Regions from separate parts of the Paenibacillus dendritiformis genome, predicted to be linked through region 1. Evidence: riboswitches for the same ligand, from Rfam matches in the RefSeq annotation. Region 1 holds a riboswitch; each other region holds the start of a gene.

Region 1 (7,250 bases):
GTCATGCGCATATAATGAAGCATCGTCCGATCCGTCTGGGTCAGACCGTCCAGGGCGGCGACGCAGACCGGGAAAAAGCAGACGAGCGCAATGACGATCACCTTCGGCAGCAGGCCGAAGCCGAACCACAGCATCAGCAGCGGCAGCAGGGCGATCGTCGGCACGTTTTGGCTCAATATAATGAGCGGATAGATCGCGCGCTTCAGCCAGGGGAGCGGATGGAGCAGACAAGCCAGCGCGAGGCCGATTCCGGCTCCAGTCCCGAAGCCGACCAGCATCAGCTTCAGGGTAGCCAGCGCATGCAGCAGAATGCCGCTGCCGTTGGCCGCCGCTTCCCGCGCGATATCAAGCGGGCTCGGGAGCATCCATTTCTCCACATCGAACAGCATGACCCCAATCTGCCATGCCACGATGAACAGCAGCAGGGCCGCCGCGGGCGGTCCCGCCGTTGCAAGCCGTCTTTTCATCCCGCCGCCACCTTCCTGCGCGTTCCTGCCGCAGCTATGCGGTTCGTCCCCCTCATGCCAACTCCTCCTCTCGATGCTGATCCTGCTCTTGATGCTAATCCCCCTCTTGATGCTAATCCCGTCTTGATGCCGAGCCCGGCTCGAACCGTTCATCCCGGAGAGGGCAAACCCTTGCACGGATTATCGGCCCTCAAAATGATCTAACGCCATCATCGCCTGCCGTCATCGCCCGTTCCCTGAGCAGCGTCTGCCTCAGGCTTCAGGCAAGAACTCGTTCGTGAACGCCTTGTCGATATCGATCGGCTTCTCCATCAGCTTGTTCTGCAAAAGCCAGTTCGTATAGTTATCCCACACTTCCCGCTTCTGCTCTCCCCAGCGCGGCGCATCGTCGCGGTATTTCGGGCTGAGCCAGCGCTGGCTGGCCATAACCAGTTCCTTGTCCAGGTCAGGCACCTGCTTCAACATGATCCCGGCCGCCTGCTCCGGATTGTCGATCGCGAACTGATATCCCCGCGACACGGCCCGCATGAACGCCTTCACCAGCTCGGGATCGGACTCGATCAGCTTCTCGCTGGTCGCGATGACCGGAGTGTAGTAGTCGAGCGCATCCGAATATTGATTGACATACATCATATCGATCGGCTCGCTGCGCAGCTCAGCCTCAATGCCTGTCCACCCGTAGAAAATCCAAGCGAAATCAATATCCTTTTTGACCGCGGTGAAAAAGTCGGCGGAACCCATATTGATGTTCTTGATCTTGCCGTAGTCGGCGCCCTCCTGCTCCATGAGCGTCCGCAGCACCATTTCTTCCACCGGCGAGCCCCAGCCCCCGTACGTCTTGCCTTCGAAATCCTTGGGCGACGTAATGTGCTTGTCCTGCGGGGCGGCGAACCCGGACGTATTATGTTGAATGATGGCCGCCAAAGACACGATCGGCACATTCTGCGTGCGCGCCAGCGTAATGCTCTCTTGTACGCTGACCCCGAACTGCGCGGCGCCAGAGGCGATCATCGCGTCGGCTCCGCCTGTACCGGGCTGAATAATGTTCACCTTCAGCCCTTCCGCTTCGAAGTACCCCTCTTGCTGGGCGACATACACCCCGGTATGGTTCGTATTCGGCGTCCATTCCAGCACGAACGTAATCTCGCGCAGCTCCTTCGGCGCTTCAGCGCCCTGTGCTCCGCTTCCTTGCGTCGTCGGTGCGGAACCTCCTCCCGCGCAGGCGGTCAACATGAACATGAGCGCCAAGGCCAGTCCAAGCGCTCCTTTTTTTCGTGCACGCATGCTTCTCATCCTGATCTTCTTCCCCTTTCCGATTCGCCTGTCATTCAGGCGGTACACGGCCATGCTCCTTCTCTGGCATACGAACCGGCGGAGTCCCGGCACAACGGGCATCCTGCCGCAGCCCTTCCCTGATAAGCGCCCGCGCAAGCCATCGCGCGGATCTAAAAAAGCGCCCCTCATCGGGGCGCTTACGCTGTCCATTACCTAGGCGTGTGCATGGCGGCCGCTTGAACGGTACGTCGCGTTCCATGCAGAGCATTCCGCTTGCCCGCCCGCGCTGTGAACACGGATGCGGTGCATCGGACTTCTCCGACCGCAAAGGAACGCCTCCGCCGTCCGGCATGGCGCCATTCTCATTCCTACGCTGGCATTACCCAGATCAGGTGTAAGGGTCAGTATCTTCACGGGATACGATCTCAGCCGGCCCTATTCCAGCCCCCCTAGTATGCATATTCAGTTGCCGTTTCACATGCAATTATAGACCTCGTCCGCTCCCTTGTCCAGCCATGATGCGGCGCAGGATCCGCATATCTCCTGCCTTTCTTGTGACGAAGCACATAGCGATCTTCTTTCCGGTACGGGTAAGATGGCCTTGGGAGGGATGTCTTCATGAAAAAACGACTTGTATGGGTTGGGGCAACCGCGCTCGCCCTCATCTTCGGAACCGCGGTATATGCCTCTGGCAGCAACGACAGCGGCTTCGGCCAAATGCCCCCCCATATGAAGCAGATGCATCCGAATATGACCGATGCACAGGTTGAACAAATGGTTCAACACTGCCATGGAGCCGATCGCCAATCGGTCCGCAGCCAAGGCATGATGCGCGGGGGCATGATGCATAATCAAATGATGCAGAACGGACATGGGTACTGATCCCATCGATCACGACCGGGTGAAGCAAGGGGTTCCAGCCGCCAATCGGCGCAGGAACCCCTTTTTGTGGGAAACGGACGGCCCCCGCGCCTCGGACAACGTTCCATGTGAAACATGGCGCAATTTGTCAAAAATGCTCGGCCTACTTGTCACGGCGCTCCCGCCCGTACTGTATCCAATGCCGGCATTCATAAAAAAACGCCCGGCTCCGCATCTTGTCTGCGAAGCCGGACGGTATCGTGTACGCAAGTTATCGTCTGTCCATGCTGCCTTCCCTTGCGGCGGACGATTCCATTCCGGGCACGCGGAAGCTTCTCGCCCAATATAAAAACGGGGTGGACGCTACCGACAACAGCAGCTTGACGATATAGGTCGTCAGCAAAATTTGAAACCATACGTCCCATGGGTAATAACCGGCAAACGCGATCGTGCAGAAGACGAACGAGTCCGCCAATTGGCTGATTCCCGTGCTCCAGTTGCTGCGAATCCACAGCTGGCCCGACTTGGGAAAACGTTCCCGCAGCATGCTGAACAGCTTGACATCGAGAAATTGACTGACGAGATAGGCCGTCAGGCTCCCCGCGGCGACCCGCGGCATCAAGTCGAAAATATGCGCCAGCGACGCCTGTGCCCTCTGGGCAATCTCATCTCCTTGAGGAATGAAGGCAAGGGCCATCTGCATGATTATCGTTGTCATGATGAGCATGAAAAATCCGAACCAGACCGCGCGGCGCGCTTCCTTGGGTCCATATTTTTCGTTAAGAAGATCCGAGGTCATGAACAGGCTGGCATTTGCCGCATTGCCCAGCGTCATTACGATGCCGAACATCTCGATCGTCTTCCCGACCTGAATATTGGCGACGATGGTCATGACGCCGACCCAGGCGAACAAGCCGTTCTTGCCGAACAAGCGGTAACACAGCAGAAAAAAGCCGAAATTGGCAAGGACAAACAATATCCCCCATATGAAATTGAACATTCGGTACTCCCCCTAGTTTTGATTACGCGGGATGGTTGCGAACCGCGGTGTGATGGCACACAGGGGTATACTTTACCATAGACCAGGTCAATTGCCAATGCCAAAAACTCACTGTTTTCCTTTGCCGCTCTCCCCGGCGGCATGCCCGCGTTCTCGCAGAAAATGTTTGCCGACCAGGGGCGCCTAAGCGAAACTTGCGGGCACCCGGAAAAAGCACCTTCCCCAAAAATGCGGGGAGGTGCTTTTTCCGGGTGATGCTTCCCGGTCAGGCGTCCTTTATTTGCGCAGCAGCTTGTTCGCCTTGTCCGTCGCGGCCTGCAGCGCTCCATCCGGCGTCGCCTGGCCGAGGATGACCCGTTGGATCTCGGTCATAATAACCTCCTGCAATTCCTTATAGCCGGGCACCATCGGACGCGCCTTGCCATACTGCAGCTGATCGATCGCGACCTTGAAGTTCGGATCCTTGGCGAAGGCCTCCTTCAAGGTATCCGACTCCACCGCAGTCTTGCTGACCGGCATATAACCAGAGCCTTGCGACCAGCGTATCGTCTGCTCCGGAGCGGTCATCCACTGAATGAACTTCCACGCCGCCCGCTTCTTCTCCGTGGACGATGCCGCCAGCACGGCCAGATTCGCGCCGCCCGTCGGAGCGCCATAATCCTTGTTCGCCGGCAGAAAGGCGGTTCCGACCTCGAATCCGGCCGTCTCCTTCAAGCCCTTCAGATCGCCCGTCGACGTAAAGATCATGGCGACCTGCCCGTTGACGAAATCCTGCTTGGCTACGTCCCAAGCATTGTATTTCTCGCCCGGCGGATTCTTCATAATGCCTTCCTTGATCATGCGCGACCAGAATTCAAGCGGCGCTTTTCCCGCCTCGTTCAGCAGCGCAAGCTGCTTGTTGTCCTCGGTCAAGATGCTGCCCCCGCTCTGAAAGACAAGCGCTTCATAGAACCAGATGTCGATCGGCGTGGAGAAGCCGTAGCGCACCGTCTTCCCGCCCTCCTGCTTCGTCAGCTTGCGGGCGAATTCCTCCAGCTCCGTCCAAGTCTTCGGGCCTTCCGGGTTGAGACCCGCCTCCTTCAACAGCCCCTTGTTCAGATAGAGCAAGGGCGTCGAGCGGTTGAACGGGATGGCGTACAGCTCATCCTTCCAGTAGGAGTTGCCCATCAATCCGTCGATATAGTCCTTCTCCGCGCCTTGCGTATACGAGGACAGCGGCTCGATGACGCCCGCGTCCGCGAACGCCCCGACCGAAGCGACCTCGATCATCGTGACGTCGGGCTGGTTGCCGGCGGCAACGGCGGCCAGCACCTTGGAATGGTTCGTATAATAATCGCCTTGATAAGCCGGCCGAACGAATACTTCATCCTGAGACGCGTTGAAGTCCGCCGTCATCGCTTCAATCAGCTCGCCATTCGCTCCGCCCAGAGAATACCAGAACTGAATCTCTACCGGCGTGCCCGCAGCCGGTTCGGAAGCGATCTGGGCCGCCGGCGCCGGGGCGAGTCCCCCTGTCTGGGCGTCCGCCGCGCTTCCCGAGGATGTCCCCGCGGCCGTCCCGCCGCAGCCGGACAACAATGCCCCCGCCCCCATCATCATCGCCAGCACGGCTGACCGCATTCGCTTCTTGCGATACATATTCCAAATCATCCTTCTTCATCTCCTTCACGATGGATTGATGTGCGATTCATTAATGCTCGATCGATTGATGTACGATTTATTGATACGCGATTGAGTTAGACAAGAAGCTTTATTTGGTGCTGTACACGAAAGCCTGCATAATATGCCGCTGTGCCAGAACGAACAGCAGCAGCGCCGGAACGACGAGCATCAGATTGCCTGCCATCAGCACGTTCCACGCGCTGATGCCTTCCGTCTCCTTCAGCATCGCAATGCCCACTGGAAGTGTCCGCATCGCCGCCTGATTCGTCATAATAAGCGGCCAGAAATAATCATTCCAATGGTATATGAGGCTGAACAGCGCAAAGGTCGTCACGGCCGGCTTCGCCATCGGCACCGCGATGCGCCACAGGATCGTCCATTCGGTCGCATGATCGAGCCGGGCCGCCTCCATCATATCTTCCGGTATCTGCAAGAACGCTTGCCGGATGAGGAAGATGCCGAAGGCGCTCGCCCCGAATGGAAGAATTAACGCCCACAACGTATTGATTAGATTCCACCCGCTCATCTGCACATAAATAGGAAGGAACACGACCTGCGACGGGATCATGAGCGCCAGCAGCACGAGGCTGAACAGCAGTCCCCTCCCCTTGAAGCGGAAGCGGGCGAACGCATAAGCGGCCGGAATGCCGGTGAGCAGCTGCAGCGCCAAAATGCTGACGGCGACAATCACATTGTTCAGCACGTAACGGCCGAACGGACCCGAGTTCCACGCCGCAGAGAAGTTGTCCCATCGCCATTCCTGCGGGATCCACGTTGGCGGGAACTGCAGCACCTCGGGCTTTGATTTGAAGGCGGTCACGAGCATCCACAAGAAGGGAAAGAGGAACATGCCCGCGATCAGGGCGAGCGCGGCGGCTTCCAGCAGGCGGAAGGGCCATCTGCGTACCAGGTTGTGCATATCGGCAGCCTCCTTTTCTTGTTTTTTAGCGGTAATGAACCCGGCGCCCGAGCAGAGCGAAATGCGCGAGCGTCACCAGGCCGACGGCGGCCAGCAGCAAGACCGAGCCGGCAGCGGCATACCCGCCGTTGAAGAACTCCATCCCCTGCTCGTAAATGTAGTAGACCAGCATGTTGGTGCTGTTCACGGGGCCGCCCTGGGTCATGATGCTGATCGTATCGAAGACCTGAAAGGAACTAATCGTATTCATGATGAGCAGAAAGAACAGACTGGGCGACAAGAGCGGAATCGTAATCCGCCACACGACGCGCCAGCGCGACACGTTATCCAGCAGCGCCGCTTCATGAATCTCGCGCGGGATGCTCTGCAGACCGGCAATCAGTACGATCATGTTGTAGCCGACCCCCTTCCAGAGCGCGACGAGAATGAGCGAAGGCAGGGCGGTGGCCGGATCGGCGAGCCACGGCAGGCCGGAAATGCCGAGTGCCTCCAGCACGGTGTTCAGCAGGCCGTACTGGGGATCCATCATCCACAGCCACAAGATCGATATGGAGACGAGAGAAATGATATGCGGGCTGAACAGCATGCCTTGAATGAGCCCGAACCTCCGTGCCGGACGGTTCAGCCACAAGGCCAGAAACAGAGCCAGCAGCAGCCCGAGGCCGACGGTCGCCGCCGTGTATATCGCCGTATTGGCGACCACATGCGCGAAGTCGGGATCCGCGAGCAGCTCGCGGTAATTGGCCAAGCCGTACCAGGAACGGCTCGCGAGATTCAGCAGAGACCAGTCGAAGAAGCTCAGAACAAAGACGGACAGCATCGGATAGAAAAAGAACAAACCGAGAAACAGAAATGCCGGGCCGATATATACATAGGGCCGGATTCTCTCCCACAGGCGGCGGCGACGGACGGCAGCATTGTTCTCCTCCATGGCATGCCGTGTCCGCTCTGCGGACAACAGCGCTCCCCGCCCGGGCATTACAGTCGATTTCACGATAGGCACCCCCAATCATCAGCTGCGCAGCGGCCTGTACCTGCCCATGGGCGCTTGCCCGCTTGGAACAGG
Region 2 (7,250 bases), 500 kb from region 1:
CCATATTGCGGGCACGATAGCTGCGGCCAATCAAATGTACGGCATTATCGGCGTGGCTCCCCGCGCCTTAATCCATCCCGTGAAATCATTTGATGAGAATGGGGCCGCTTATGTGTCTGATATTATCAATGGTATTGAATGGTGCGTCCGCAACGGGATGCACATCATTAATATGAGCTTCGGCATGAAATCCCGCAGCAAGTCGCTGCTGCAAGCGGTGACCCAGGCCTATCAATCCGGGGTCACCGTCGTCGCTTCATCCGGGAACGACGCGAAGCGCAAATCCATCGACTACCCGGCCCGCTATCCCCAGACGATCTCGGTCGGAGCGACCGATCGCATGCGGCGGATTGCGCCGTTCAGCAACCGGGGGCAATTCGTCGATATTTACGCCCCCGGGGAGAAGATCGTCTCCTCCTGGATTAAGGGGAAGTATCACGAGATGAGCGGCACCTCGATGGCCACCTCGCATATCAGCGGCGCGATCGCGCTTCTGCTTGCCATGCGGCCGCGCTTGAAGCCGGGCGAGATCAAGGCCCTGCTCCGGCGGACAGCGAACCCGGTTCGCGGGCGCAAGACCCGCAACCTCCAAGCCAAGCCGCCGGGCGAGGTAGATGTGATGCGGCTGCTGAAGGAAGCCGAGCGGCTGTAGCGGTCGCCGGGGCGTATCCCGGCGCGGGCCGGAAGCGGCTGGGAATGGGCTGTGCGCATGAATCGTCCCCACCGGAATGATGGACGGCCAAGTGCGCCGCCCGATCCGCGCTCCCCGCGAACGGGCCCCAGGAGGGCTATTCCCGTTCCGGCGAGGCAGTAACGTCCGAGGCTGTGGAACGTTGGACTTCCGCTCTGCGCAATGCCGGGCCTCTGCTCTGCTGAGCACTGGACTTCCGCTCTGCGGGAATGCCGCAGCGTTCCTCGGAACCGGGTCACAGGCTCGGATCTCCATACAATGATGCAAAACTGCAGCTTTGTCCCCCGTTGCCGCGTCTTGCAAAAGAAAATCCGGCAAATATACAACAATCACCGGGGAATTTCTGCTCAAACCCGAATTTTGTCGGGAAAATGATGTACATTTGCAGGAATGATGCTCAAACAGGCCCCGATCCGAGGCAGAATCCTGCATTATACAGGCGGTTGGAAAACCCCTGTTTTTTGTGAAGGGGTGGAGAAGGTCCATTTTCCTCATCCAAACTTTGGCTCTTAGAGCGTTTTAAATCGATTTTTTTCTACCGGGAGAAGAGATCCACATCACAGGTGAAAAGTCCCATAGACTACTCAATGGCCTGATTTTACGGGATCCAACCGACCGCGTCGGATGCTGGGGACATCATCGCCTTCAGGAAGCATTATCGGCCTGCTGGAAGCATTATCCGGCCTGCTGGAAGCATCGTTGCCTCCTGGGGCTTGGACGTGCGGAGGAAATTGCTGCTATTTTACAGGAATTTCGGCTTAATGAGTCCACATCCCGAGGAATTGCTGCAAATCTGCATCATTTTAGGCCCTTTTGCTTCAAGCCGAAGCGAAACGGGTGAAATTCCTGTAATTTTGCAGGATTCCGTTTCTGGAAAAGTCGTCCATATCGAATTGCTGTATTTCTGCAGGATTTCGCTTACCGAATCGGCGTGTCTAGAGAAATCGTGGAGTTTTGCGGATTTCGCCTGCCGGATGGGCGTGTCCAGGGAAATGGTACAGTTTTCGTCCGGTAGAAATGTCCATTTTCCTGTTCAAAACTTCTTTCTCAACAGCCTGATTATAGCAGGAATTCGGCGTTCCACCACGGCGATGACCTGAATTCACTTCCTTTGCTTGGTGACGACCGTATTCGTCATATTATAGACGAGGGAGCGCCGTCCCTTGATGCCTCTTGATGATATGGGGAGCGGCTGCCCCCTTGGATTCACGCCCGCACCGCTTCCGCTTCCGTGACAGGCGCCGGCCAGTCCTCCAGCCTATAGGCCATGTCCCAGAACAGATATTCCAGCCGGCAGCTGGTCAGAAAATGCTCCTCCAGCTGCCGCTTCCGGGCGGCGGACAATGACTCCGCCCATCCATCAAGCAGTCCGCGAAGCTGCATCGTTATCCCGCTCTCCCGATCTCCATAAAAATGCATCCAATCATAGAACGGATGGGACGAATCCGGCTTCACTTCCTCGAGCAGCCTGCGGCCGATCTCGGTATACGTCCAAGGGCAGGGCAGCAGTGCCGCCACGATATCTTCCCGCGTTCCTCCATGGGCAACCGTCAGCATATGGTTGACATAGTGATTCGCCGACGGGGCCAGAGGGAAGCCTTGCAATTCTTCGTACGTCACCCCGGCGACGTCGCAAAAATTTTGATGCGGGTGCGTCTCGCTGTCCAGAATAAACGAGATTTGCTCGTTAAATAGAGCCATCGCGGCGCGGTGGTCGCATTTGGAGATCGCAATCCCGTATACCCGGATAAAAGCGTTCAAGTATTCAAAATCCTGCTTGACATAGTGAATGAGCTGTTCCTTCGCCAACGTCCCTTCCGCAATGCCCCGAACGAACGGGTGGGCAAAAATCGCCGCAAAAATCGGATCCGCCGTACGCCGGAGTTCTTCGGTAAAACAGGCCATACTCAGCACCTCCGCCTCATTTTCGATGAAATCCAACTGAAGGGCGCCCGGCGCAGCCATACGAAAAAGCCGCCCCGAAATGGAGCGGCTTCGTCAAGTCATCTTGAAAACAGAGCTTTAACTCGAACCTGTGAAGGCCGTCTCCACTTCCCTACGCCGGTATTAACCGGATCAGGTTCAAAGGGTCCAAGCGTCTCTTGTCTCAGCCGCCTTGCGCGGCTCCCCCAGCGGATTTCGTATAAAGTTCATTGTCACGTCTTACTTTAGCTTTGATTGCCAATCTTGTCAAACTATTCTTCCCGATTTACTGCCCGCTCGATGAAGCCCCTGCCGGACCAGCGATCCTGAACCGTTTATGTGACGCTAATCGGTTCGAGCTTCGCCCGCGGCCCGTTCCACAGTTCGATCCACTTCTTGATGGCGGATACCATGATGACGATGCCGAGCACCAGCATAATGATGGACAGCACGGCGTTCAATACGCTGTACCCGGAAGCGGACGGGTTCAGATACACGTTCTTGACCATCCAGTAACCGGCATAGTTAACCGTGACGAACAAGTAAGCGAGCGGAATGAGACAGGTCAGCATGTATCTCCGCTTATCCGCGATGTTCAGAATGACCGTCGCGCCGATGATGAGCCCAATCGATGCCATCAGCTGATTCGAGACGCCGAAGAGCGCCCAGACGGAGCCGATATCGCCCGAGTACAGCAGATATCCCCACATCAGACAGGCCAAGGCGCTGGCGAAGATGGAGCCGGGCACCCAATCGACCTGCTTCAGCGGCTTGTAGATGTCGCCGAAGAAATCTTGAATCAGATAGCGGGCCACCCGCGTGCCGGCGTCAATCGCCGTCAGAATGAAGACCGCCTCGAACATGATCACGAACTGGAAAAAGTAGGACGATAAGTGGCTGAACCACGGAATTTTGGTGAAAATGTACGTCATGCCGACGGCCAAGGTGACGGCTCCGCCGGTCCGCCCTTCGAGATCGAGGCCGATCTGCTGCGCCAGCTCCGGCAGATGCACGGTAGACATTCCGAGTGTCTTGAATACTTCCGGCGCCGAATTAATCGCGAAATAATCGGCCGGCTGGAGCGCCGCTGCCGCAATAAGCGCCATAATTCCTACCAGCGATTCGACAAGCATCGCCCCGAAGCCGACGACCTTGATGTCGCTCCAGCGGTTAATCATCTTCGGCGTCGTGCCCGATCCGACGAAGGCATGGAAGCCGGATATGGCCCCGCAGGCGATGGTGATCGAGATGAACGGCCAGACCGGGCCGGCCAGTATCGGGCCGCCTCCGTTCACGAATTCCGTGAAGGCCGGGAACGGGATCGCCGGGTTGATAATGAAGACGCCGACGATAAGCGCGATGAAGACGCCGATTTTCATGAAGCTGCTCAAGTAGTCCCGCGGCGCCAGGAGCAGCCAGACGGGCAGGGCCGCCGCGAAGAACGCGTAGACAGGCAGCAGGATGGCCAGCGTCTTCGTATCCAGCGTCAGCCAGTCGCCAAGGACGGTTCCTTGGATCTGGGGTCCAAGAAATACGCCGGCCATGAGCAGAATGAAGCCGATGGTGGACGCAAGCTTCAGATTCCCCGTCTTCTTATAGAACAAGCCGACGCCCATCGCGATCGGAATCGTAATCCCGACGGCGAAGGTGCCCCATGGGTTATGATCCAATGCGTGAAGCACGACCATCGAGAGCCCGGCCATCGTGATGGTAATGATGAAGAGCATCGCCAGGCCGGTGCAGAAGCCGGCTACCGGACCGAGCTCGTCCTTCGCGACCTCGGATAGCGACTTCCCTTGCTTGCGCATGGAAGCGAACAAGACGACCGCATCATGCACCGCCCCGCCGATGACTGCGCCGATGAGAAGCCACAGCAGGCCGGGCAAATAACCGAACTGCGCCGCTAATATCGGGCCGACGAGCGGCCCGGCCGCCGCGATCGCGGCAAAATGGTGCCCGAAGGTGACCCATTTGTTGGTAGGGACATAATCTTTGCCGTCATTCAGTTCATGGGCCGGGGTCGGCTTGGAATCGTCCAGCTTCAGCACTTTGGCCGCCATGAACGTTCCGTACAGCCGGTACGCGATCATCAGGATGCATATCGATCCGATTACAATCGTTACCGCATTCATGTGTACCACTCCCTGCAATCGTTTTGGAGTCATCATACAATATGAAAGCTTGCCTGCTTCGTTTTCATGACAGAATGCGATAGATGCCGACTCAACTGCAAAAAGGCCCCCTCGAAATGCAAGCGATTGCACCCCGGGTCCGAACCCGCCGCCACCGCCATCGGGACAACCCGATCCGGCATCGGCAGATTCAGGCCTCATGTCATCCCGAGCAGCTGCTTCAGTTCCTTCATATAGGTGCGGCTGACTGGAATTCGGGATCCGTCCTGCATCCGAAGATGGCAGGTCGAATGGAACCACGGCTGAATCTCCACGATGCGATCCAGGTGGACGAGGAACGCCCGGTGGACGCGGACGATGGAAGGATGATTCAGCTTCCGCTCCAATTGGGTCAGCGATTCGCCGACCTTGTATTTCCGCTCCGTCGTCGCGATGACCGTCTTCCCGTCTTCGAACCCGAGATAGACGATATCGTTGACATGCAGCACGATAATCCGCTCGTCAACCGTGATGGCGAGACGCTCCTGCCGCTCCCGCTCCCCCGGCCCGCCCCGGGGGGCGGAGGCTGCCGAAGCCGGATAGGCCTCCCGTTCGCGCAGGCGAAGCAGCTTGCGGATGGTCTGCTGCACCCGCTGCTCGTCGAACGGCTTCAATATATAGTCGGCGGCGTTCAGCTCGAACGCCTTCAGCGCAAATTCATCATATGCCGTAGCGAACACGACATCGGGCGGCGTCTCCAGCTCCCGGAGCCGGCACGCAATATCGAGGCCGCTCTCCTCCTGCAGCTCAATATCGAGGAAGACCACATCCGGCTGCGCCGCAGCGACCCCCGCCAAGGCGTCCTCCGCCGCGTCGGCTTCGCCGACGACCTCCACCTGTCTTGTCCTTCTCAGCAAATAAATCAGCTCATCTCTTGCTAACGGCTCGTCATCGACGACAAAGGCCTTCAGCATGACGCTCCCCTCCATTCATGGAACTGAATCGGCACGGCGATCATCACGGTCGTCCCCTGCCCAGGCGCGCTGTCTATCCGGAAAGACGCCTGCTTCCCGTATATCTCGGACATCCGCTGCCGGATATTGTACAGCGCCGTTCCGGTGCCTTCCGCCGAATCGACGGCCTGATTGCCAAGCGCTCCCTGGATCTCCTTCGCTATCCCTTGGCCGTTGTCCCGGGTCAGCAGAATCATCCGGTCGCCTTCCCGGTACGCTTGCAGGATCACGCTCCCGCAGGGCGGAGCCGCGCCGCGGGGGAAAGCATGACGCACGGCGTTCTCGACGAGAGGCTGGAGCGTGAACGGCGGCACGAGCACATCCTCCAGCTCCGGATCGATATCGGTCGAGACGGTATACTTATCCGGGAAGCGGGCCTGCTCCAGGGACAAATACGCTTCCACATGCTCCAACTCTTTGTGAAGCGGGATGAGCATCGTCCGCGCGCCCTGCAGATTGCTGCGGAAAAAGATGCTGAGCTGCTGCAGCAGATCGCGGGCCTTCTCCGGATCGGTCCGGCACAGCACCGAGATCGTGTTGAAGGCATTAAAGAGGAAGTGCGGATGAATCTGGGCCTGGAGCGCCTTGATCTCCGCATCGCGAAGCAGCTTGCTCTGCAGCTCCGCCTCGGCCAGCTCCAATTGGGTGGAAAAGAGCTTGCTCAGCCCTTCCCCCAGCTCCTGCTCCACCTGATCGAGCTGCGAGGAGCGGGCGAAATACAGCTTCAAGGTGCCCACGGTCCGGTGATGCGCCTGGAGCGGCAGCACGAGTGCAGCCTGCAGGACGCAATCCGGATTGAGGCAGTGGATCTCCTCCCGCGATCTCGCCATATGGATCCGCCCTTCCTTCAGCACCGTCTGCGTCAGTTGGGTCGATATCGGCTGAAGCGGCACATGATGATCGGAGCCGGCCCCGACATGGGCCAGGATCTGATGCTCATTCGTAATCGAGATGGCGTCGGCATTGGTCTCCTTCAAGATAATAAGGGCCGCCTCCCGGCAGGAATGGGCATTCAGGCCCTGGCGGAAATAAGGCAGCGTCTGATCCGCGATGTAGAGCGCCTGATGGGTCTGCAGGGCGCGAGTCCGCTCCTCCTCCTGGAATATCGACTGGATAATCAGCATGAAGAGCAGCGTGCCGAAGCCGTTCACGACAATCATGGGCACGCTGATCATTTTGACCAGCTCCAGCGCATGGACCCAGGGCTCGGCCGCCAGCAATATGATGCCCATCTGCGCGGCCTCCATCAATATGCCGATAAGGGCTGCATGCCAGGCGGCGTACCGGTTCTGGACGCGGAAGCGCTTACCGATCAGGCCGGTGACCATCCCGGCGAGTATCGTCGAGATGCCGCACGCGAAGGCGGTGTAGCCGCCGAGCGCCAGCCGATGAATGCCCGCGATCAGGCCGACGCCTGTCCCGACGAGAGGCCCGCCAAGCAGCCCGCCGATGGCCACGCCCATAATGCGCGTGTTGGCGAGCGCGCTGCCGCTATCGACGCCGGCGTTCCAC
Region 3 (7,250 bases), 1.7 Mb from region 1:
ATCGCGTGCGGATGTCGTCCCAGACCGCAGGAAGCATCCGAATCGAGGCGATGAAGCTGTAGGCGTATTTGGCGGGAAGCCGGAACTGCTGCATCAAGGCGTAGAAGAGCTGAATCGGCTTCGTCGTCAAGGCGAAGGCCAGTCCCAGCATGCCAAAGGTCAGCGTCTTGCAGCCCAGCAACAGACCGCGGTAGAAGCTCTCCTCGGAGATGCGAATCAGCCCCCACGACCACCAGATATGTTCGCCTTTGCCGAACAAGATCATCGTCGAAGCGGAAGAGATGAACAAGAACAGGAACGGCAGCGTAATCAGCAGCACCTTCTTCCGGGAATGGCCGCTGAACAGAAACAGCAGCAGCGTATAGGCAATCAACTGGTTCAAAGCAAAATCGAATTGCCTGTTCAACAAGGTGACAAGAAGCAGCAGCACGAAGACGAACAGCTTATAGGCCGGGTTGACGCGATGCAGCCAGGTCTCGGTTTCCGGTATCAGCAGATTCATGTAAGCTGCGCCTCCCGTTCCCCGATCGTGTCCAGGACCGTAAGACTGCCCCGTTCGACCCGCCACACGCGATCGGCATAATAACGTACAATATTCAGATCGTGCGTCACCATCACGATGGCCGTCCCTGCCGCCCGCAGACGCTCCAGCTTATCCAGGATCGCGAACGTGTTCCTCGCGTCTTGGCCGAACGTCGGCTCGTCAAGCAGCAGCACCGGATGCTCCCGCACGACGGCGGTGGCGACGCTGAGGCGGCGCTTTTGCCCCATCGACAGATGATACGGATGCCGGTCGGATCCCATATCGAGATCGAAGGCCGCCATCAAGGCCGTCACCTGACGCTCGACCTCCGCGGCAGGCCATTCCGCCAGCCGCAAGCCGTAAGCCAGTTCCTCGTAGACGGAATCGGTCAGGAACTGCATCTCCGGGTTCTGGAAGACGAAGGCCAGCTCCTCTGGCGGTTCCGGCCGGGCCGGCCGGAACCAGCCGCGCTTCTTCGGCTCCGGGACCGGACGTCCCCCGATAGCATAGGAGCCGCTGGCGCGAAGCAGCCGCATCAGGGACAGCAGCAGCGTGCTCTTGCCCGCCCCGTTCGGGCCCGTGACGGCAATCCATTCGCCCGGATAGACATCGGCCGCCTCGACGGAGATTGCCTCGGCCTCTCCCCGGTACCCGGAGAACCCGCGCAAGGCGATGATCGGGTCCTCCCGAAGAGAGGACGCCGCTTCGGCCTGGCGCTGACGCCGCTTGGCGCCCGCGATGGCGCGGTACGACTCCGACTTCACGTGATCCCGCCACACATCCGGATACCAGATGCCGTATTCGAGCAGCTTCTCCTTGTGCATCGTGAAAATAGCCCCCGGCTCGCCATCTGCCATAATGCGGCCCTCGCCGTCGAACAGCACGACCCGATCGACGATATCGGCGACCAGATCCAGCTTATGCTCCACGATCAGCAGCGTATGCGATCCGGCAATGTCCTTCACCGTATCCCAGATTTGCTTCGTCCCTTCCGGATCGAGCAGAGCCGAAGGCTCGTCCAGGAACAGCACCTCCGGCTCCAACAGCAGGACGGAGGCGAGCGCGAGCCGCTGCTTCATGCCCTGCGACAGCGCCGCAATCGGCGTATGCAGATTATCCAGCCGCAACCCGACCCGCTCCAATATGCTTCTTATGCGCGGCTCCATCTGCTCCCGCGGCACCGACAGATTCTCCAGGACGAATGCCAATTCCTCATCGACGTACGGCATGCAGAATTGGGTATCCGGATCCTGGAATACGAAGGCCCAGCTATCCGGGAGCTGCCTCCGCTCATATTTGAGCGGCACTTCGACCGAGTCCGGCATAATGCCGCTCAGCACCTGCAGCAGCGTAGATTTGCCGCAGCCGCTCGGTCCGAGCAGCAGCACCTTCTCCCCCGCCGCAATGGAGAAGGAGAGGTCCTTGAACAGCAAGGACGCCTCTCCCGGGAATTTCAATCTCAGATTTGTAATCGCGGCCCTGGTTGAGGCCGCTTGTTCTTGTGTCAATCCCAACACCCCATCGTTCATGTGCCATGATAACCGGCCGGCGGGCCTGACCGCCAGCCGGTGTCCTGCGCGCCTACCGGTCCAGGGCCGCGTATTCTTCTTTCGCGACCGGCCGGATCGACCTGGTCACCCCGGTCGCTTCCAGCGCGCGCATCAGGAAGTAAGCGAAGATGCCGGCGAACGTGAAGGCGCTGATGACGCGCAGTCCGTATTTCAGCACAAGCATCCATGTCTCGTAATTGGCATAGCCGTATCCGAGATCGAGGAGGAACGAGCCGGCAGCCGACATGATTCCGGCCGCTCCGGCGATCGCTAATCCTCCCCGGCGGTAACGCGCCAAGGCGAAGACGAGCTCGGCCGCCAAGCCTTGCACGAATCCGTACATGATCGTCTCCAGCCCCCATCCCGACCCGAGCAGGGCCGACAGATTGGCTGCGGCCAGACTGGCAATGAGCGCGACGCCCGGCTTGCGGATGAGCAAGTAGGCGAACGGCCCGGCCATGAACCACATGCCGTAAGTCAATTGCCCCGCCTGCGGGAACAGCGGCTTCACGATGCTGTACACGCTATCCCACAGCTTGAAGATAACGCCGAAGACGACCCCGATCATGACGGTAATGAGAATGTCCTGGAATCGCAATCCTTTCTTTTCACTTGCCTGTTCTTGCATTGCTACCCTCTCCCTTATCTCATGGTTCATACAAAAAAACCGTCTGGAACCCAGACGGTAGAGTAAGCCGATGATCATCCTGCAGGCATGATCGCACGACAAATACAAGATTTCTCTACGCTGGCATTATCCAGATCAGATTAACGGTCCGTAGCGGTATACTGGCTACTATCTCAGCCTGACTCCTCAAGCACCCGAATTTGTATGAATATGTAATCGCCCCTATAATACCGCATTCCCGATTGGTTGGCAATGGCGGATGGGCGAGAGGCGAAGAAGAAGCGGTCCTTATCTTCGCCGCCATCCCTTCTGTAGAGTCACCATAACCCGTGCCTGTCATGCCGGCCAAGACGAGCGTTATGCCCCGAACTGGGCCTGATGCAGCCGGCTGTAGCTTCCTCCCAGCGCCAGCAGCTCGTCATGCCGCCCCTGCTCGGCAATGCCGTCCTCATTGACGACGATGATCCGGTCCGCATGCTTGATCGTAGCCAGGCGATGGGCGATGATCAGCGTCGTCCGGCCGGCCGCCAGTTCAGCCAGCGACTGCTGGATGGCCGCTTCGGTCTCGGTGTCGAGCGCCGACGTCGCCTCGTCCAGAATCAGAATCGGCGGATTCTTGAGGAACATGCGGGCGATAGCCAGCCGCTGCTTCTGCCCGCCGGACAGCTTCACGCCCCGCTCGCCCACGACCGTGTCCAGCCCGAGCGGCTGCGAACGGATGAACTCCTCCAGCCGCGCCCGGCGCGCGGCCTCCATAATCTCCTCCTCGCTGGCATCGAGCTTCCCGTAGGCAATGTTCTCGCGCAATGTACCCGCGAACAGGAACACATCCTGCTGCACGATCCCGATCTGGCGGCGCAGCGATGCAAGCGTCATCTCCCGCGTATCGATGCCGTCGATCGTGATGCGTCCCGCCTCGGCGTCATAGAAGCGCGGCAGCAGGCTGCAGAGCGTCGTCTTGCCTGCCCCGGAAGGCCCGACGAACGCGACCGTCTCTCCTGCCGCAATCGTCAGGTCAATATTCTCGAGCACCGGGGGAAGGCCGTCATAGCCGAAGGTGACGCCTTCATAGCGGATATCGCCGCGCAGATGGGCCACCTCAATCGCATCGGGCGCATCCTTGACATCCGGTTCCGTATCGAGGATTTGCAGGTAGCGCTTGAAGCCCGCGATCCCTTTCGGATAGCTCTCGATGACAGCGTTGATCTTGTCGATCGGCTTGAAGAACACGTTCGTCAGCAGAATGAAGCCGACCAGCTCGCCATAGGACAACTCCCCCCGAATGACGAACCAAGCCCCGCAGATGAGCACAAAGACGGTCACGAGCCGCATCAGCATATAGCTCACCGACGAGTTAAGCGCCATAATCCGGTAGGCGATCAGCTTCGTCGAGCGGAAGCGCTGGTTATTGACCGCGAAGCGTTCCCGCTCGAAGCCTTCGTTCGCGAATGCCTGCACGACGCGGATCCCGCCGAACGTGTCTTCGACCCGTCCGTTGAAATCCGCGATGTCGGTGAACATCCGGTGGTTCGCCCGGGTCATCCGCTTGTTGCAGACGACGAGCCAGATGAGGAACGGAATGATCGCGAACGTGAGACAAGCCAGCTTCCAGTTGATGGTGAGCATCAGCACGAACGAGCCAATCAGCGTCATCACCGCGATGAAGACATCCTCGGGACCATGATGAGCCATCTCGCCAATCTCGAACAAATCATTGCTCATGCGTGACATCAGGTGGCCCGTCTTGTTGTTGTCGAAAAAGCGGAACGAGAGCTTCTGAATATGATCGAACAGCTTTTTGCGCATGTCGGTCTCGATGTTGATGCCGAGCATATGACCCCAATAGGTAACGATATACTGCAGCCCCATATTAAGCAGATAGAGCGCCAGCAGCCCGGCGCAGGCCCAGACGATAAGCGGCCAGTCATTGCTCGGCAGCAGCTTGTCCACCACCTGATTGACCGCGATCGGAAATCCCAGCTCCAGCAGCCCCGCGATCACCGCGCAGCCGAAGTCCAGGAGGAACAAATATTTGTACGGCTTGTAATAAGCAAAAAAACGGCGAAGCATGAAAGTACCTCATTTCTCGAATAAAATCGCTCTGCCGCTTCCAGGGCCGGATCAGCATCGTTCTCGCGCAGGACTATCACAATGCGAAAAGTCCACCGGGGCACCATCGCCTCCAATGGACTCTGCACTTGCCGAATGTGTTCCCATGTCCCATGTTTCCATAACCAATGCTGCGGCTTGCGCACCCGCGCTTAACGCGTGGCGGCATCGCTCCATAGACAACCCTATTCTACAAAAATAATGAAATTCCTTCTCCCGGCCGAAAATCACGGGAAACCGGCAGCGCACCTATCCCTGGGTTCCCGCAGCGCGATCACCCCGATCCATCACACACAGCCCCTTGAACATATTGATCCGAAAGGGGAATAGCGAGCTTGTCCGGCGTGTGGAGCGTTGAGGCCAAAAAGCGCACCATTCCCAATTGGTAACCGGAATGAATGCGCTCTTTATCGTATTGATTACTCCGCATACCGCGCAGACAGGAGCCGCCAACCGGCCGCTTTATGCCCTAACGGTTGGCTGAGCCGATACGCTCGGCCGCCAGCCGCTACGCCTCGTAAGCTTGCAAGGCGATGACGGCATTATGCCCGCCGAAGCCGAAGGAATTCGAGATGCCGATACGGGCCCCGCTCTGGCGGGCCGTATAGGGAACATAATCGAGGTCGCAAGCCGGATCCGGCTCCTCCAGATTGATCGTCGGCGGGACGATGCCTTCCTTCAGCGTCTTCACGAGCGCGATCGCTTCGACCCCGCCCGCCGCGCCCAGCATATGGCCGAGCATCGATTTGTTGGCGGTGACCGGAATGCGGAACGCATGCTCGCCGAACACATCGCGAATCGCGCGCGTCTCCGACAGGTCGCCCACCTCGGTGCTGGTCGCATGGGCGCTGATGACGCCCACCTCCTCCGGCGCGATTCCCGCTTCCCGCAGCGCGGCTCTCATCGCCTGGCTCGCCCCGCGCCCCTCCGGATGGGTAGCGACCATATGATACGCATCGGAGCTCGCTCCATAGCCGATAACCTCCGCGAAAATCGGCGCCCCTCTGCGCAGCGCATGCGTCAGCGACTCCAGGATGACGATGCCGGCGCCTTCCGCCATCACGAATCCGTCCCGCCCCCGATCGAAGGGGCGGCTCGCCCGTTCCGGCTCGTTATTGCGCGCGGACAAGGCTGTCGCGTTGCCGAAGCTGGCCAACGCCAAATCCGTCAGGGCCGCCTCGGTTCCGCCGGCGATGACGACATCCGCCCCGCCCGCCCGAATCAGGCGGAACGCCTCCCCGATTGCCGTATTCCCGATCGAGCATGCCGTCACGGGGGCCATCGACGGCCCGAGCGCGCCGTAACGGATGCTGATCTGGGCAGCGGCCATATTCGCGATCATCATCGGCACTAGCGTCGGGCTGACCCGATCCGGCCCCCGTTCGCCCAGAATTGCCTGCTGCTGCAGCATCGTCTGGATGCCGCCGATGCCCGATCCGACATAGACGCCCATCCGCTCGCCGTCCAGCCCGGCCCACCGGTCGAGCTCCGCTTGGCGGTAAGCCTCCTCGGCCGCCGCCAGGGCGAATTGGGTGAAGCGGTCCATCCGCCGCGCTTCCTTGCGCCCGAAGCGGGCTTCCGCATCGAAGTCCCGCACCTGGCCCGCGATGCGAACCTTGCAGGAGGAAGCATCGAACGCATCGATGGCGGAGATTCCCGATTGTCCGCGAATCAGCCCCTGCCATAGGGTATCCGTATCCTGACCAAGCGGCGTAATGGCTCCCATCCCTGTAATGACGACTCTCTCCATATCTATGTCCTCCTCCATCCGTACTGGTTGTCGTGTCGGATTTATTTTGTCATAGCAATTATCCTATTACAAGTTGTTGTTTATCCTAGTATAATTAGTACCAGATTAGACACTGGGAGGTGCTACGATGAATTCACCGACCCGTTTGCAAATGCTGTCCGAGTTCCTGCGCGCCAAGCGGGCTCAGATCCTTCCCCAAGCGGCAGGGCTTCCGGCAGGAACCCGGCGCCGGACCCCCGGGCTTCGCCGCGAGGAGGTCGCCCAGTTGGCGGGCGTCAGCACGACATGGTATACCTGGCTCGAGCAAGGACGGGATATTCAAGTGTCGGCTTCGGTGCTGGACCGTGTCGCGGAGGCGTTGAAGCTGACCGTGGACGAGCGCAAATATTTGTATGCGCTCGCCTTGGAAGGAGGGGCAGGCCCCGCCGTACGGGAAGAGGAAGAGCCGCAGATCAGCCCCGCCCTGCAGCGGATTCTGCAGGAGCTGCGGCATTGCCCGACAATCGTGTCGGATCGGCGCTGCCATATCGTCGGCTGGAACGAGGCGGCATCTCATGTCTTCCTTGATTTCACCCTCATCCCGCCGGAAGAGCGGAATATGATTCGCCTGCTGTTCACGCGCAAAGAATTCAAGAGTCTGGCGGTGAACTGGGAGCATTTCGTCAAAGGATTTCTGTCGATATTCCGCGC
Region 4 (7,250 bases), 180 kb from region 1:
TTAATCGGCTCGTCGAGCAGGAGCAGCTCCGGCTTCGTCGTGATGGCGCGGGCAATGCCAAGCCGCTGCTTCATCCCCAGGGAGAAGTCCTTGACCGTTTTCTTGTCGATGCCGCGCAGATTGACCAGCTCCAGCGCCTCGTCAATCGCCTTTTTGTCATGGTAGCCCATATATTCGCAGTGCAAATCCAGATTCTCGCGCGCCGTGAGCTTATCGTAGAAGATTGGATATTCGATAATCGATCCCATCCGTCCGAGCAGCTCATAGGACGTGTCCGTCAGCTTCTGCCCGAGAATTTCGATCTCGCCGCTGGTCGGCTTGACCAGATTCGTCATCATTTTCATCAAGGTCGTCTTGCCGGCGCCGTTCGGCCCGAGAAATCCGTAGATTTCTCCCCGCCGGATATTCATGCTGACTTCCGACACGACTTCATTGCCTTGATAGCTTTTCGTGACCCGATAGGTTCGCAATGCATAGGTCATCGCAATAACTCCCTTCGCTCATGTGCCTTATGCTTCCATCGTATAATCTGAAATTCTCTTTTTTCTTTCCTGATTCTTACGAGTTTCTTAAGAAACGGCACATAGCCCGCAGACAGCCGTTCCGGTCTGTCCGCAGGCGAAGATCAATAGGTGAGAGCGCGCAGCCGAATCGTGAAGACGGTCTTCTCATACGGCTTGCTGTCCAGATGAATGGCGCCGCCCATATGCTCCACGAGCCGCTTCGTAATCGTCAGGCCGAGCCCGCTGCCTTCGAAGGATTTGTTCCGTGAATCCTCCATCGTATACATCCGTTCAAATACCCGATCGCGATGCAGCTCCTGAATGCCTTTGCCTCTGTCCCACACCTCGATCAAAATGAAGCCTTCCTCCTCGCGGGTCCGGATGCCGATCGCCTGGCCGTCGCCGCCATGATGGATAGCGTTCGAGATAAGATTGTTCAGAATGCGTTCCAGGGCCTCTTCGTTCGCGTGCGCATACATCGGTGTCTCCGGGATTCCGATATCGACATCGAAGCCTCGCGAAGTCAGCGTATCATAGAACTGAAGCATGCTCTTCCGGCAGGCCTCATTGATATCCAGCCGGGTCAGCGGCAGCTCCTTGTCTCCCGACTCCAGCTTCGCCAGATCGAAGAAGGTGCGGATCAGCTTCAGCACATCGTGCAGCTTCTCATTCACCCGTTCCAATAAGCGCTGCCGCTCTTCCGCAGGCATATCGGGATCCAGGCTCAGCGTCTCGATATAACCAAGGATGACGGTTAGCGGCGTCTTCAGATCATGGGAAATGTTCGACAGCATGCGGCGAATCGACTGCTCCGTGCGGTTGTATTGGGCCGTTACCTTCTGATTCTCGCTCAAGAGGCGGTTGATCTCTATCAGGATCGGCCGCAGTTCGGGATCGCTCGTGACGACCAGCAGCTTCTCGCGTGTCGGCTCGCTCAATATGAGATGCAGCTTCGAATGGATATATGCGAGCTTGGCGCTTCGAACCCGCCGCGCCCGCCATTGCAGCAAGAGGAGAAGGAGCAGAATGGCAATCAGTGCGCCGTACACGAGATGGATGATCATCTTACTTCCCTTCCCACTTGTAACCGATGCCCCATAGGGTCGTAATATAGACCGGATGGGAAGGATCGTCCTCGATCTTCTCCCGCAATCGGCGGATATGGACATTAATGACATTCTCGTCGCCCAAATAGTCGTCGCCCCAGACGAAGCCGTAGATCTGAGCCTTCGTGAAGACCCGGTTCGGATTCGTCATGAACAGCTTCAGCAGCTCGAACTCGGTCGAGGTCAGCTTAATCTCCCGATCCTGCTTGGTGGCGCGGTAGCCGTCTACATACAGGCTGAGCGGGCCATAGGTGACAACGCGCTCCTCAGGTTCGGCCGGCCGCGCATATTCGGTGGCGCGCCGGATAGACGCCTTCACCCGGGCCGACAGCTCAATCAAGGAGAACGGCTTGGCCACATAATCATCGGCGCCGAAGCCAAGCCCCAACGCTTTGTCCACGTCGCAGTCCTTCGCCGACATAATCAGAATCGGAACCGAGCTTCGCTCCCGTATCCGCTTAATCACTTCGTACCCGTCGAGCTTCGGCATCATCAGATCCACGATGACGATATCATAGGAACGCTGGCCGAAGAGGGTCAGGCCTTCCTCCCCATTGCCGGCCGCCGCGACGGCGAATCCTTCCTTCGACAAATGATTGCCCACCATCTCCACGATGCCGGGATCGTCTTCAATCAGCAAAATATGCTGCTTCATCCTCTATCCTCACACCTTCACTGTTGTATTGCGTTACGGCTTGTGTTGCATTAGGGCTTGTGCCGCGTTGCGGCATGGCTGCCGGATAGCCGGGACTCCCGTTCTGCCAAACCGCCGCGTCCGGGCAGACAGACCATGCAATACTGCTTCAGGTCGCTCTTCCGCAGCCGGATCGTATCCACGACCGTGAAGCCGTAATGCTCATACAGCCCGACATTGCGCGGATTTTGCGTCTCCAGGGTACAGGCGATTCCCCGTTCGCGGCATTCGGCCAGCAGCGGGGACATCATCTTCCGCACCCAGCCCTGGCCCCGGTATTGCGGCTGTACCACGAGCATGTCGAGATGCAGGTAAGGCTGGTCGCCCAATGAGGCCAGCCAGGCCGAGCTCATGCTGCGCAGGCCCGATAAGCCGCGCAGGAAGCGGGCCGGACCGATGCAGCGGCACATGCCCAACGACTTCGCGACGGCCCGGACAACGCCCCATGCGTAGCTCGCGCGGGAAGCCAAGGACGCGCTCATCCGCTCCGAGCGGAAGATGAGCGCGACGGCCTCCATGTTCTCGGATGTCGCATATAAGCCGCCGTAATCATACAACAATTCGATATAATTTCGAAAAAACAACTTCAGCACTTCCACGCGGGTCGACGGATCAGGCAGCAAGTGCACATACAATCCGTCTTCCTTGAAGCCTTCGGCCAGGATCGCGGCCGCGGCTTCCATATGCTGGCGTTCCAAGAGCAACAGCTCGGCACTACAAATAGTTCCACCCCGAATCTTCGAAATGTGGCTCCTATGCCGGCTTGCGGAGCAGGAGCTTCTCCTGTCATCGTACTGCGCCGGGGGAGCCGCGTCAATTGTCTCCGCGGAAGGATCGAACGGATTCGCCCTGCGCGGGCGGAGCCGGGCCGCGGGACCGGAACAAGCAAAAAAGCCGCCAGGATTCCCTGGCGGCCGGCTCTTACAGTCTGTTCCGGATCAACAGATTGCGGGCGGTATGGACCCGATGTTGTCATCTTCGGCTAGGGCCCCCGCTCCTCCAGCCAGCCGAGCGTTTTGGCGACGGAGACCGCCTTCATGCGGCGATCGACCCCGAGCTTCTTGAACAGGTTTTTGATATGGGCCTTCACCGTCTCGGCCGACACCAGCAGTTCTTCGGCAATCTCCTTGTTCGAGAGGCTGCGGGCCAGCAGGCTGAGCACCTCCCGTTCGCGGGCGGTGAGCTCCTCCACCTTCGCCAGCCGCTGCAGCTCCTCCTTGGACGGCAGCTGCATTCTGCCCTGGGCTTCCGCCACGTACAGCAGCTGGCAAGCCAATGTGTGCAGCGTTCCCTGACGTCCCGGGACGAAGGCGTGCCGCGTCCGTCCATTGACCAGATACAGGCAGCCCCTCACCTGGTCATGAAGCCGAATCGGCAGCGCCAGCACAGAGGCCGGGCGGCCGGCCCTCTCTTCGGGCGCGAACGCCGCCGGCCCATGCGGCTTCGAACTGCCGGAGCGCTTCCCGCTCTCGGTGCGCAGCAGCATCGGCTCGCCCGCTTGAAGCGCAGCGCGGACAAGCTCCTCCGGCACGGCGCCGAACTCGCCCAGCGGACAAGGCCGGAATTCGCCGCACTCGCTCATCCCGTCCCTGTCCGTATCTATCGACGCTTCCGCGTAAGGCGTGCCCTGGCGCAAGACGATGAGATGCCCCTGCCCCGCTCCGGCCTGCATCAGAATCGTGGCGAGCAGCTTATCCGCCAGTCCGCGTCCGGCCCAACCCTCCGCGAAGCAGCGGGAGGACTGGACGACCGCCGCCAGATCCAGCGTCTGCGGATAGCCGCCGCCGTCATGCCCCGCGAACGGGCCGCTCAAGCCGAACAGCGGAGCGTCACCGGCCTGGCCAAGCGCAGGGTGCGGCAGGATAGGCCCCGGATCGTCAGGGTAGAGCGCTGTCACCGATAGCTGCCGCGCCGGCGCAGCCTGATCCCGCAACGTTCCCTCCGGCAGCTCCGATGCGTGGCTGTTCCGCCGCCCCTCCAGGCATTCCTCCAGCGCGACGCGCAGCGTGCGCGCATCCGGATAGCGCGCTTCCGGGTCCTTCTCCAGCAGCCTCATCACGATCTCCGCCAGCTCCGGGGGCAGGTCCGGCCTCCGTTCGATTAACGGCACGGGGCGCCGCGCCATATGCGCATGCGACCAGGCGAGCGCGTTGTCCGCCTCGAATGGCAGCTCTTCCGCCAGCAGTTCATACCAGGTCATGCCCAGGGAGTACAGATCCGAGTACGGGCCGAGATCGCAGTTCATGCGCCCGGTCTGCTCCGGGGACATATAGATCGGATTGCCCTCCAGCAGCGGGCGCTTCACCGGCTGTCCCCCATCCTGCCGCAGGAACAAGGCATATCCGAAGCCGGTCACATAGATTCGCTTCGTCACCATCTGCACAAGGAGCGTATCGGGCTTGAGATTGAGATGGAGCACCTGCTGCTGGTGGAGCGCCTCGATCATCCGGCATATGCCGATGCCGAGCTCCAGGAACTCGTTGAGCGATACGGATTGCATCTCGAAGTAGCGCCGCAAGGTTACCCCGTTCACCGGCTCATACTCCAGGATGAGGGCGTGGCCATGCGGCACGACCGTCACCGGCCGCAGGATGCCGTCGACAGGCACGCGAGCGGCGCCTTCGTATTCATGCAGCAGCTTCGCGTTCTCGATGATGGTGCGGCTGCCTTCCTTCACTACCTTGAGCAGGGCGGGCTGCTTCCGCTTCGCCGCATAGGCGTAACAGACGTACAGGTAAGGGTCCTCATATATAATTTTATCTGCTTCATATCCGGGAAGGTTCAGGCCGTGCGTCATTGAATTCATGAAGATTCCCTCGTATTCTCTCGATTCCAAGCGATGACATTTCTTTTCATTATACCGGAAGATGATCGGGAAGGACGATGAAAAAGCGCCTTTTCCCGAAAAGAGTCTTTACATTCAGGACGGTCCCGGTATAATGGGAAGCGTGAAAGAAGCAAAGCCAACCGCATATCCGTGAACACTAGGGGTGCTTGCTCGCAGGCTGAGAGACAGCGGATCGCTGTTAACCCTTACGACCCGAACTAGATAATACTAGCGTGGGGAAGTGTAGGCAGATTACGATGATTCGCGCCCGCCGAAGGAGGGTTTCCTTCCTGGCAGCCGTTCTTCCGTATGGCGAACCGCACTTCCCGGAAGTGCGGTTTTTTGCTGTTTTTCGATCATTCGCAGATACGGGAGGAATTCGCAATGAAAAAATCGATGTGCGGCACCGGCCAGATCGCCGGCTGCCGGTTCTCGCTCTATCCGATGAGCGATCGGTTCGTGGAGCTGATTCTCGGCGCCTTGGAGGCAACGGACCTGTCCAAAGTATGGTCGAAGACGGATGAGGTGAGCACCTGCGTCCGCGGCAAGACGGAGCATGTGTTCGACGTGGTGAAGTCAATCTTTCTCCACTGCGCCCGGTCGGGCGTTCATACCGTGCTGAATGCGACCTTTTCGGTCGGCTGCCCCGGCGACAGCGAAGCCGATTATTGCATGACAGAGGACGCCCATCGCCTGAATGAAGACCTCTCCCGCCTGATCTCGGTCCGGACGGATGCGCAGTTCTCGCTCTATCCGCTCGGCACGCCGGATTATATGGATACCATCTCTGACATTATCGGTCTTGCCCGGGAAGAAGGCACCTTCACCAAGGGGGTGCATTATGCGAGCGGGCTGCAGGGCGACGCGCATGACGTGTTCGCGACGCTGGAGCATGCCTTCGAGCGGGCGCGGACAAGCGACAGCGCTCATATCGTGCTGACGGCGAATATTTCGGCGCATAGCCCGAGCCGGAAGTCATGAACGCGGGAAGCGGAAGGGAGATCCATATACCGATGCAACGTTGGAAATTAAAAGATATCGTCATGCTCAGCTCGCTGTCTGTCGTCTTTGCCGTTGTCTATTTGCTGTTCTTCCAGGTCGGCAATATCCTGGTCGGCTTCATGGGGCCGATGGGCTACGAAGTCATCTTCGGCATCTGGTTCATCGTATCGATTATCGCCGCCACGATTCTGCGCAAGCCGGGCGCCGCCGTCATCTCGGAGACGGTGGCCGGCGTCGTCGAGGTGCTGATCGGCAACGCGGTCGGACCGATCCTGATCGTGTCCGCCCTCATTCAAGGGCTCGGCGCTGAAGCGGCCTTCGCGGCCACCCGCTACCGCAGCTACAGCCTGAGGACGCTGATGCTGGCCGGGGTCGGGGCGGCCCTGTTCAGCTTCGCGTGGGGCTACTTCCGCAGCGGCTTCGGCGCATACTCCGCCGGCCTCGTCATCGCGATGCTGGCCGTCCGCTGCGTCAGCGGGGCGCTCATCGCAGGGCTGCTCGGCCACGGCATCGCCCAGTCGCTGAAGCGGACCGGCGTGCTGCGCAGCTATCCAATCGCGAAGGAAGGCTCTCGCGCCGCATGAGCCGCGTGGATATGAGCCGCATGAGCGGGCGCGTGGCGGCGATCCAGGCCGAGGGGCTGACGCTCGCTCTCGAGGCGGGCGCGGATCCGATCCTGTGCGGCATCGACGTCCGCATCGGCGACGGGGAGACGGCGCTGCTGCTCGGGCCGAGCGGCTGCGGCAAGAGCTCGCTCGCCCTCTGCCTGGCCGGGCTGTACCCTCACGCCATCGACAGCGAGGTGCAGGGCCGGGTGCTGGTGTACGGGAAGCCGGTCAGCGAGCGGGCGGCGGGGAACGCGCCTTGGGCGGCCAGCATCGTGTTCCAGGATTTCGAGAGCCAATTCTGCCTGCTGCGGGTCGAGGAGGAGATCGCCTTCTGCCTGGAGAACCTCGGCTGTCCGCGGGAGGAGATGGACGGCCGCATCAGCGGGGCGCTGGCGGCGGTGGACCTCGCCCCCTGGCGCGAGGCGCCGATTCACGAGCTGTCCGGCGGCATGAAGCAGCGGCTGGCGCTGGCCTGCGCCATCGCGATGGAGACGCGCCTGCTCGTGCTCG

Evidence for each region. A riboswitch is a leader RNA that binds a small molecule or an ion and turns the genes downstream of it on or off. The one in region 1 is predicted to bind thiamine pyrophosphate.
Region 2: it holds a riboswitch for thiamine pyrophosphate, as region 1 does, so the genes downstream of both, tenA (thiaminase II) here and L6439_RS26445 (ABC transporter substrate-binding protein) in region 1, are expected to answer to the same signal.
Region 3: it holds a riboswitch for thiamine pyrophosphate, as region 1 does, so the genes downstream of both, L6439_RS04665 (ECF transporter S component) here and L6439_RS26445 (ABC transporter substrate-binding protein) in region 1, are expected to answer to the same signal.
Region 4: it holds a riboswitch for thiamine pyrophosphate, as region 1 does, so the genes downstream of both, L6439_RS27220 (YkoF family thiamine/hydroxymethylpyrimidine-binding protein) here and L6439_RS26445 (ABC transporter substrate-binding protein) in region 1, are expected to answer to the same signal.

Annotation. Positions count from the first base shown of each region.
Region 1 is NZ_AP025344.1:5,952,045-5,959,294, forward strand. Features, by position in the region: gene L6439_RS26440 (ABC transporter permease) at 1-467, opposite strand, end outside; gene L6439_RS26445 (ABC transporter substrate-binding protein) at 720-1,751, opposite strand; TPP riboswitch at 2,091-2,203, opposite strand; gene L6439_RS26450 (hypothetical protein) at 2,361-2,624, shown strand; gene L6439_RS26455 (queuosine precursor transporter) at 2,875-3,603, opposite strand; gene L6439_RS26460 (ABC transporter substrate-binding protein) at 3,880-5,241, opposite strand; gene L6439_RS26465 (carbohydrate ABC transporter permease) at 5,354-6,184, opposite strand; gene L6439_RS26470 (carbohydrate ABC transporter permease) at 6,210-7,115, opposite strand.
Region 2 is NZ_AP025344.1:6,456,747-6,463,996, reverse strand. Features, by position in the region: gene L6439_RS28750 (S8 family peptidase) at 1-652, shown strand, start outside; gene L6439_RS28745 (hypothetical protein) at 1,453-1,791, shown strand; gene tenA (thiaminase II) at 1,898-2,596, opposite strand; TPP riboswitch at 2,728-2,832, opposite strand; gene cstA (carbon starvation protein CstA) at 2,950-4,746, opposite strand; gene L6439_RS28730 (LytR/AlgR family response regulator transcription factor) at 4,944-5,699, opposite strand; gene L6439_RS28725 (sensor histidine kinase) at 5,693-7,250, opposite strand, start outside.
Region 3 is NZ_AP025344.1:1,076,051-1,083,300, reverse strand. Features, by position in the region: gene L6439_RS04675 (energy-coupling factor transporter transmembrane component T family protein) at 1-502, opposite strand, end outside; gene L6439_RS04670 (ABC transporter ATP-binding protein) at 499-2,040, opposite strand; gene L6439_RS04665 (ECF transporter S component) at 2,105-2,701, opposite strand; TPP riboswitch at 2,797-2,908, opposite strand; gene L6439_RS04660 (ABC transporter ATP-binding protein) at 3,059-4,771, opposite strand; gene fabF (beta-ketoacyl-ACP synthase II) at 5,319-6,560, opposite strand; gene L6439_RS04650 (helix-turn-helix transcriptional regulator) at 6,688-7,250, shown strand, end outside.
Region 4 is NZ_AP025344.1:6,129,721-6,136,970, forward strand. Features, by position in the region: gene L6439_RS27190 (ABC transporter ATP-binding protein) at 1-482, opposite strand, end outside; gene L6439_RS27195 (sensor histidine kinase) at 626-1,567, opposite strand; gene L6439_RS27200 (response regulator transcription factor) at 1,569-2,264, opposite strand; gene L6439_RS27205 (GNAT family N-acetyltransferase) at 2,315-3,001, opposite strand; gene L6439_RS29400 (protein kinase domain-containing protein) at 3,286-5,109, opposite strand; TPP riboswitch at 5,280-5,387, shown strand; gene L6439_RS27220 (YkoF family thiamine/hydroxymethylpyrimidine-binding protein) at 5,515-6,111, shown strand; gene L6439_RS27225 (ECF transporter S component) at 6,144-6,716, shown strand; gene L6439_RS27230 (ABC transporter ATP-binding protein) at 6,713-7,250, shown strand, end outside.